Regions from separate parts of the Desulfitobacterium sp. THU1 genome, predicted to be linked through region 3. Evidence: a T-box and tRNA genes for the amino acid it is inferred to sense, from the RefSeq annotation. Region 3 holds a T-box; the other regions hold tRNA genes.

Region 1 (3,284 bases), on a different contig from region 3:
CCATCTGCCCCGGTAGCTCCTGTGGCTCCCGTCGCTCCTGTCGGTCCGACTGCTCCGTCTGCACCGGTAGCTCCTGTGGCTCCTGTAGCTCCTGTCGGTCCGATTGCTCCGTCTGCCCCGGTAGCTCCTGTGGCTCCCGTCGCTCCTGTCGGTCCGATTGCCCCGTCTGCACCTGTGGCCCCTGTGGCTCCCGTCGTTCCTGTCGGTCCGACTGCTCCGTCTGCCCCTGTAGCTCCTGTGGCTCCCGTCGCTCCTGTTGGTCCGACTGCTCCATCTGCCCCTGTAGCTCCTGTAGCCCCCGTCGCTCCTGTTGGACCGACTGCTCCGTCTGCACCGGTAGCCCCTGTGGCTCCCGTCGGTCCGATTGCCCCGTCTGCCCCGGTAGCTCCTGTGGCTCCCGTTGCTCCGATTGCCCCGTCTGCCCCGGTAGCCCCTGTGGCCCCCGTCGATCCTGTTGGTCCGATTGCCCCGTCTGCCCCGGTAGCTCCTGTGGCTCCCGTTGCTCCGATTGCCCCGTCTGCCCCGGTAGCTCCTGTGGCTCCCGTTGCTCCGATTGCCCCGTCTGCCCCGGTAGCTCCTGTGGCTCCCGTTGCTCCGATTGCCCCGTCTGCCCCGGTAGCTCCTGTAGCCCCCGTTGCTCCGATTGCCCCGTCTGCCCCGGTAGCTCCTGTAGCCCCCGTCGTTCCTGTCGGTCCGACTGCTCCGTCTGCACCGGTAGCCCCTGTGGCTCCCGTCGTTCCTGTAACTCCGTTGACCGTCCATATCGGGTCGAGTTCTGCAGGTACTAAACGATGAGCTGTCGTCAGTTCTCCAGCAGCATCCTTCCCCCATGCGGAAATCTTTATGGCATCAGAACTAGTGAAAAAATTAAATTCAAATTCATCAAATTCGGCGAAGAAGGTCTTCGATGCAACCTCTCCAGAAGCTAGATCAAATAACTCCAAGGCATATTTTGTCTTCGTTGTCCCTGTCACGAAATATCCCTCTATTTGAATTGTTGCTTCAAGTACATCATCATTGGTTGCTTTTACTGTAAACGTTGTAGTTGGCCTAATACCAGATACTGGTGTGTTTTCAATCAAGCCGGTTGTTAATGAAGCCAATTTTTTCTCCCCTTTCATAGGTTTTATTGTACTCACTACTTCATACTATGCGGCTTGTACAGATAAGTTCCAAAAGAGAAGCTCTCGAAAATCTCTAATGATTGAATAATAAAAAACACCGCAACTCTTTGCGGTGTAATGTTTAATATGGAGCCGATGGCAGGACTCGAACCTGTAACCTGCTGATTACAAATCAGCTGCTCTACCAATTGAGCTACATCGGCTTGTCTTGCGACAGAACTTATAATAGCATAAGGCAAAAACTTTTTCAACATTAAAATCAATAAAAATTTTTCCAAGTGAATTTCTATCTTCAGAGTTAGCAAAGCAGGTTAGGGGTATACTAATTTCTAATAAAAGGGAGGGCAAATAATGAGTCCAACTTATGAAGAAATCTTCGGCCGCTTGGTCAAAGCCTCTTACCAGGGAAATCTTCAAGAGGAAATCGATGCTATCGAGTCTGCAGGGGATGAGCATACTAAACATTACGTTCAGTATGCCTTAGGCAAGGGCGACCCAGATAAGGTTGTGTTTCAAGTCAAATCTTGTGATATGGGAAGCGTTGATGAAAATCACAATTGCGAAGCGGCCTGCCTTTTTGATGCAGTGGTCCGTGATATGGAGGGCCATGTAGTCATTCAAGACCGTAACTGCACCCATTGTGGCGAATGTATTGAGACCTGCTCCCTCGATAGTTTAGTTGATAAAAAAGAATTCATCCCGCTTGTTGAACTTTTGCAAGGGAAGGAAGTTCCCGTCTACGCCATGGTCGCTCCCGCCATTATTGGGCAATTCGGCAGTGAAGTTACAATGGGTAAGCTCCGTGCGGCCTTGAAGCATTTGGGTTTTTACGGAATGGTGGAAGTGGCACTCTTTGCCGACGTCTTAAGTTTAAAAGAAGCCTTGGAATTTGATAAGCATGTTAAAACGGATAAGGACTTTGTTCTAACCAGCTGCTGTTGTCCGATCTGGGTGGGTATGGTCAAAAAAGTTTACGATAAGCTCGTCCCCCATATCTCCCCTTCTGTTTCCCCTATGGTGGCCTGCGGGCGTGGTATTAAACGTATGCATCCCTGTGCTAAAACTGTATTTATCGGCCCTTGTATTGCCAAGAAGGCAGAGGCCAAGGAGCCCGATATTCGGGATGCAGTGGATGCAGTCCTCACCTTTCATGAGCTCAAGCAGATTTTCGAAGCTACGGATATCCATCCTGAAGATATGGAGGATATCCCCAGTGAACACTCCTCTACCAGTGGTAGAATATATGCCCGCACCGGCGGCGTATCAAAATCCATCTCTGATACTTTAAACCGGATCCGACCGGATAAACCGGTGAAGATTAAGTCGATCCAGGCAGACGGAATCAAGGAATGCAAGGCTATGCTAAGCGACATTATGAACGATGATATTAGGGCAAACTTCTACGAAGGGATGGGTTGCATAGGCGGTTGCGTCGGTGGCCCCAAGGCTTTACTTCAAACCGACAAAGGTACTGCATTAGTAAACAATTACGGGGCGGCGGCCGATGCCCCGACTCCTGCAGATAACCCCTATGTCCTTGAGTTGCTTCAACAACTAGGAATCGATAGCGTGGAAGAGTTGCTAAGCGGGGAGTCGGCAGCAATCTTCCAGCGTACTTTCTGAATGGGACTTTTGAACGTGACTTCGTTAAGAGGCGATTTTGCCCTTGACAACGTTAGACAATTTGAATTTCAGGGAGGTCCAGACCATGGATACACAACAAAAAACAACCATCCCATCTAAACTAGCTGAAGAACCAGAATCCAACTCGGGCGGCCCCTCCACGGACCTAGCTAAAAATAAGAAAATGACCCTCCTTATGTTCAGTGGTGATTACGATAAGGCACTCGCTGGTTTAGTCCTTGCCAATTCCGGGCGGGAAATGGGCATGGATGTCACCATGTTTTTTGCTTTTTGGGGACTAACTCTAGTACGGGACCCTGGTAAAATGACTTTCGAAGATAAAACCCTTTTTGAGCAGATGTTTGGCTTGGTCACTCCCAAGGGAATCGAAGATTTGCCTCTTTCCCGTATGAATATGGCGGGGCTGGGTAAAGCCATGCTCAAAGAAATGATGGAAGATGATGACACTCCACCTCTTACCGCCTTTCTCAATGGAGCACGGAAAAAGGGCGTAAAATTCTATGGCTGCAAGCTCTC
Region 2 (3,284 bases), on a different contig from region 3:
GAAATCCGATTCATAAGATTGCAGAACTAGCCCATCGTTATGGAGCAAAGATTTGCGTCGATGGAGCTCAGCTAGTTCCCCATGCTCCAGTCGATATGCGTCCAAGCCATTCCCCTGAACATATTGATTTTTTAGCCTTCTCAGCCCATAAAATGTATGCACCCTTCGGAATCGGAGTTTTGATTGGTCCACGGGCATTTTTTGAACAAGGAGCTCCGGATTATACGGGCGGAGGGACAGCCCAACTGGTGACGCCTGACCGGATACTTTGGGAGGATGCACCTCATAAAGAAGAAGCCGGAACGCCTAATCTGATGGGGGTCGTCGCCCTTGTTGCTGCGATCCGGACCCTAAGCGCTCTTGGCATGAAAAAGGTGTTACAGCATGAAGAAGAATTATTGGGATACGCCTATGAACGTCTGCGTTGGATGGATGGCCTAGTGTTTTATGGGGGAATCCCTCTTAATCAACAACAACTCTCGCAAAGGATTGGAGTTATACCCTTCAATGTGGAAGGACTATTTCATGAAGATGTGGCCGAGCTTCTCGCTCGCGAGGGAGGAATCGCTGTACGCAATGGTTGCTTTTGTGCCCAACCCTATGTTCAGAGGCTTCTGCATATCTCTAAGCAGGAGCTGGACCAACACATGGCTAATCCCTCCTTGCCTCATCCAGGAATGGTTAGAGTGAGCCTTGGCCTTTACAACACTAAAGAAGAAATTGATACTTTCATTGATATATTAGGGCGAATTGTCAGTGCTAGATCAAGATCCTTACGCTCGGTGAGGGTGGGATATTAAAGTAAGTACAATCCTATTCTGTGGAATAGATATTTTTTCAGTAATTTGCTACAACATTTCACAAATCGTTCACAAACTAGCAACATATTGCTCACTTTTATGGGCTATTATATAACCATACCTTTTCCTTTTAGCCTCCTTTGAAGATATATATTTTCTTCCCCTGTCAGAAATGGCAGGGTCTTATTTTTTTATGTACATAAGTCTAATACATTGAATGGAACATGACCTTGTGAAAATGAAAAGAATCCCCACGTCTGGGGATTCTCACTGCGCAAGTCCAGAAGATAAAGCGCCAGTTATTGTATGGCTTTGATTACTTTATTTCCTGACTCTTACAAAAAAGTATCATGGGACATGCTTAAAGTCAATCTTTTCAACAAAAATAGACATCAAAATATACGAATTTTCTCAAATAAGCAAAAATAGAGCTTATAATTGAGAATAGGCGAGCATCTGTGCACATGATCTTGAAACATCACAGTACCAAAGACCCGGTCTATGACAGTTGACTTCCCAAAGAAAATCAGGTAGAATTACAGTCGTTAAAAAAATGCCAATGTGGCTCAGGGGTAGAGCAGCTCACTCGTAATGAGCAGGTCGTCGGTTCGATTCCGACCATTGGCTCCAGTAGGATTTCGGCACCGCAAATTTGCGGTGTTTTTTTTATTTAGGAGATAAACGTATAATGTAACAAAGGCCGTTGCAAACAGAAATTTATCCTGTTGCAATGGCCTTTGCAATAAATTATGTCTAAAGTCTACGATTATTTGTCCCTGTTACGGCTACCTGCTCCGGAATGGCCGCGTGTGCCCGTTGAGTTACCACGAGAATTTCCTTTGCCTTGTCTGCCGCGATAGTTTCCACCGGGTCCGCCATCGCGATAACTTCCGCGTCGATCCCTAGCATATCCACCTTGATCGGGACGTCCTTGATTACCTTTTACTCGTAAAGGGGCGACTCCTGTCAATTCGGTTACAGCCTGAACAGGCTCCTTTGTCATTATTTTCAAGGCTGCGGATAGCAAAGTCACCGAATCCGTATCTTCCAATAAATTTTCGGCTAGGTGTTTATAATTTTGGAGGTCTTCCTCTGCTATGACGCGTAGTATTTTTTCTATGGTAACCCGTTGCTGAACTTCGATAGCTTCGATCATAGTAGGAATATTTTTGCGGGTTATTTTACGTTTGGTAAGCTGCTCAATCAGCCTTAGATGACCTATTTCCCGAGGGGTGACAAAGGTTACAGCCAGGCCTGTTTTTCCCGCTCTGCCTGTACGACCAATCCGATGCACATAGCTTTCCGGATCTTGCGGGATATCGAAGTTATAGACATGGGTTACGCCACTTATATCCAACCCTCGAGCTGCAACATCTGTAGCGACCAAGACTTCGATGGAACCGTCTTTGAATTGTCTCATGACGCTATCCCGTTTGCTCTGAGATAAATCTCCATGAATTCCTTCCGCTGAATAGCCCCGTTTATTCAAGGCTTCGGAAAGCTCATCCACTCGACTTTTTGTCCGTCCAAAAACAATGGATAAATCAGGAGATTGAATATCTAACAAGCGGCAAAGAACATCGAATTTCATCTTTTCCGGTACTTCAATGTAATCTTGTTCAATGTTAGCAACCGTAACCTCTTTGCCCTTTATGCTAATGAGCTCTGGATCTTTCATGAATTTTTGGGCGAGAATTTGGATTGGCCTTGGCATGGTCGCCGAGAACAGCAAGGTTTGACGTGCTTCTGGGATTTCTTGAAGTATGGTTTCGATATCCTCTACGAAACCCATGTTCAGCATTTCATCGGCCTCATCCAAAATAACCATATTAATATTTTGGAGTCGGATGGTCCGTCTACGCATATGATCCATGAGACGACCCGGTGTCGCTACAATAATATGGGGTCTTTTTTTCAGCGCCCTAATCTGGCGATCAATCTCTTGCCCACCGTAAATCGGCAACGTGCGGATTCCTTTAAACTGACCGATTTTATTGAGTTCTTCAGCGACCTGTACTGCTAATTCACGAGTGGGGGTAAGTACAATCCCTTGAATATCTTCCGATGTTTCGGCGATTTTTTGAATCAAAGGGATTCCAAAGGCCGCTGTTTTTCCCGTACCCGTTTGAGCTTGACCGATTACATCCTTACCTTTTAAGGCAAGGGGTATTGTTTGCTCTTGGATCGGTGTGGCTTCTTCGAAGCCCATATTAATCACCGATTTAAGTAATGGCTCAGATAAGCCGAGTTCTTTAAAGGTTGACATAATAATTTTAATCTCCTTTTTGTATCTATATTGATGTAGTTTTCCAATTCGACCAAGATCTAATACAAGGCCTTATCTAGAATAGTATACCACCTAGGGGTGTCAAGGGATATATAAGCCTTTCACCGCTCTTGAAAAAGCTTCAACTCCGCGTTTAATCGTGTTGCTTCCCTATAATCGATAGCATAGGAAAAGAAATGAACGAGAAGAAAAACAGC
Region 3 (3,284 bases):
AGTTGCCCATGATGATTTTATCAAAGAGATCGAAAACATTGATTTAGATGCTATTGACCACGACCAAGATGGACATACGCGCAAGCTTTTGAATTTTATTTTCGACTGGGTACTTGATCATATTCTGAAGAGTGATTTTGGAATTAAAGAATTTATTCGCATTACAAGATAAAAATGTTTAGGCCTGACCACAAATTGGCAAGCGCTTGCCAATTTGCTGTCAGGCCTTTTTGTATTGTCAGATAGTATAACCCCGATGCATGCATTCCTCTGGCATAATCAGATGAAGGAATAAGGATGTCACAACCTGGCAATAGTAGGGAATATATGGTTTCTCGAAATAGCTAGAGTATTTCGTTTGAAGCCGAAATATGAGCAAACCTTGCTCATATACTCTACTATGGAGGGGATGCTAGGTTGGAACAACACTCCGTTCAGGTTGGTACACAATATTATCGAGAAAGCATCTACGAGCGCCTTCGTCAGCTCCAAGAGGAAGAGAACCTACCGGTTGTGCTTCACGAGTATCAGCAAGGGAAGCGCTGGTTAATTGATTGCGAGTTTCAAATGGAAGCTATAGAGGATGAAAGGGATCAAGAGATCACCCAAAAAATTCATAGCTACTATTTAGCTAATGCCATCGCTGAAACAATCCTACTCCACTGGGAAAAGGATCATATACGCTGGTTATTAAGAAGAAAATTTAAAATGAAACGAGAAGAAGTCGTGCAGGTCTTTGAAAAAGCTCTCCAGTACCTCAACGAAGAATCACGAGAGTGGAAGGGCTACCGGATCCATCGCAAAGCGTCCTTAGTCAATCAAATCGTAAAATGCCTGGAGGCACAGCCCCTCTTCGATATGGAAGGTTTTTTGCGCTTCCGGGCTAAGGGTTATAAGGAAGAAATCAATAAAGCAGTCAGCTATGTAGTTAATGAGCATGTTATCGCCACCGAGTATGTGGAGTTCATCAACTTGCTCAAACACTTTGTAGATTCTCAAGAGCCTCGTATTCATACCTTGCATGTGGGCATTACAAAGCAAGGCAAATTCAACCTTTATAATGAAGAAGGCAAAAGGATGACCAAGAAGACCATGGATGATTTGTTCTTCATGGATTCTTCGCAAGAGCTGACCTATGAAGATATGCTTGTCAGTGCCTTAATCGCTGTGGCTCCGCGGGAAATTGTGTTGCATATTCGTTATGAAGGGTATCAGGATACTTTGCAAACCATCTGCCAAGTTTTTGCAGGACGTGTCAGCTATTGCAGTGGTAGCTGTTCTATCTGTGAGAAGATTTGACAAAGCTTTTCAGGGTCGATATAATTATTTAAAACAATGATGGGGAAAGTATTTTGCTTTGTTTTTATGTAAGAGAGGAGATGCCGTGGCTGAAAGCGTCTCTCATGAAGAAGCGGAAGAAAACCACCCCGGAGTGCTGAGTTGAAGCTGAGTAGGCTCGGACGTCTGCCCGCGTTAAGGGAGCAAAGAGAAAGTATCAGGCCGTGAATGCCCCACAAGGGATTCGTCGGTCCGGAGGCTTTAACTTGGGTGGAACCACGGGAATAATGCTCTCGTCCCATATGGGATGAGGGCTTTTTGTATTAATTCCAAGAGTATAGGACTGTAGGATAATATTTGACTAAAGAATCTTCGACAAATGGGTTAGAAAATTTGAAAAAGGAGTTAACGAAGATGGTAAAGATTACTTTAAAGGATGGCTCGATTCGCGAAATCGAAGCCGGCAAGAGCCTCATGGAATTAGCAGCCTCTATCTCCAGAGGTCTAGCGAAGGCTGCTGTAGCAGGTAAAGTGGATGGTAAGCTGAAGGATTTATCCTTCCCCTTGCAAGAGGATGCAGAGGTGGAAATCATCACAGCCGATAGTGAGGAGGGCTTAGAGGTTTTGCGCCACTCGACCTCTCATATCATGGCTCAAGCAGTGCAGAATCTTTTCCCCGGCACGATATTTGGTATTGGGCCGGCTATTGCCAACGGGTTTTATTATGATTTAGATTCTGAACATGTATTTACGCCGGATGATCTGGAAAAGATCGAGGCCGAAATGCGCCGCCTGATTAAAGAGAACAATGCCTATTCGCGCAAGGAGGTTTCCCGTAGCGAAGCTCTCGAATACTTCGGTGCCAAAGGCGAAAAGTATAAAGTCGAACTGATCGAAGGTCTTCCGGATGATGCGGTTATTTCACTCTATACACAAGGTAATTTTACAGATCTTTGTGCCGGTCCCCATATCCCAGCTACCGGGGTGGTGAAGGCCTTTAAGCTGATGAATTTAGCCGGTGCGTATTGGCGGGGTAGCGAGAAGAACAAAATGCTGCAACGGATCTATGGTACGGTCTGGGCTAAAAAGGAAGACTTGGATGATTACCTCTTCAAGCTTGAAGAGGCAAAACGCCGTGACCACCGCAGGTTGGGTGTGGAGCTGGATCTATTCAGCCTCCATGATGAAGGACCGGGCTTCCCCTTCTTCCATCCTAAAGGGATGATTCTGCGCAACCAATTAGAAGATTTCTGGCGTCAAGAGCATCGCCGCCGGGGGTATCAGGAGATTAAGACTCCGATCATTCTCAGCCGCGAACTATGGGAAAACTCGGGACACTGGGATCATTACAAAGACAATATGTATACCACTAAGATTGACGAGGAAGATTTTGCAGTCAAGCCCATGAACTGCCCCGGTGGGATGATCATGTATAAGCAAAGACTCAGAAGCTATCGGGATCTCCCTATTCGAATGGGCGAGCTGGGCTTAGTCCATCGTCATGAACTATCGGGAGCTTTGAATGGACTCTTGCGGGTGCGCAACTTTACCCAAGACGATGCCCATATCTTTATGCTTCCTTCCCAGATCAAAGATGAAATCAGTGGTGTCATTGATCTCGTCGATCATTTCTATAAGGTTTTTGGTTTCGAGTACCATGTGGAGCTCTCCACACGTCCTGAAGACTCCATGGGAGCGGATGAGACTTGGGAAATGGCCACTAACGCTCTACAGGAAGCCTTAGACGCGAAGAAGATTAATTATAAAATCAACCCAGGAGACGGAGCCTTCTACGGACCGAAAATCGACTTCCATCTCCGGGATAGCTTAGGTCGGACCTGGCAGTGTGGAACCATTCAGCTGGACTTCCAAATGCCGGAGAAGTTTGACCTTACCTACATCGGCGAAGACGGACAAAAGCACCGTCCGGTCATGATTCATCGGGTGGTTTACGGAAGTATTGAACGCTTTATTGCCCTGCTCACAGAGCACCATGCGGGAGCCTT

What was found. A T-box is a leader RNA that pairs with one kind of tRNA and senses whether it is charged. The one in region 3 lies ahead of thrS (threonine--tRNA ligase), so its partner is inferred to be a tRNA-Thr.
Region 1: it encodes a tRNA-Thr, which carries the amino acid that the T-box ahead of thrS (threonine--tRNA ligase) is inferred to sense. The anticodon was not compared.
Region 2: it encodes a tRNA-Thr, which carries the amino acid that the T-box ahead of thrS (threonine--tRNA ligase) is inferred to sense. The anticodon was not compared.

The regions. Positions count from the first base shown of each region.
Region 1 is NZ_JBBWUA010000027.1:31,565-34,848, reverse strand. Features, by position in the region: partial or broken gene AAC978_RS15325 (hypothetical protein) at 1-1,103, opposite strand, end outside; tRNA gene AAC978_RS15320 (tRNA-Thr) at 1,252-1,327, opposite strand; gene AAC978_RS15315 ([Fe-Fe] hydrogenase large subunit C-terminal domain-containing protein) at 1,476-2,747, shown strand; gene AAC978_RS15310 (DsrE/DsrF/DrsH-like family protein) at 2,833-3,284, shown strand, end outside.
Region 2 is NZ_JBBWUA010000027.1:25,631-28,914, forward strand. Features, by position in the region: gene AAC978_RS15275 (aminotransferase class V-fold PLP-dependent enzyme) at 1-800, shown strand, start outside; tRNA gene AAC978_RS15280 (tRNA-Thr) at 1,356-1,430, shown strand; gene AAC978_RS15285 (DEAD/DEAH box helicase) at 1,567-3,066, opposite strand; gene AAC978_RS15290 (DUF3021 family protein) at 3,189-3,284, opposite strand, start outside.
Region 3 is NZ_JBBWUA010000023.1:29,604-32,887, forward strand. Features, by position in the region: gene AAC978_RS14385 (bacteriohemerythrin) at 1-172, shown strand, start outside; gene ytxC (putative sporulation protein YtxC) at 418-1,299, shown strand; T-box leader at 1,327-1,582, shown strand; gene thrS (threonine--tRNA ligase) at 1,693-3,284, shown strand, end outside.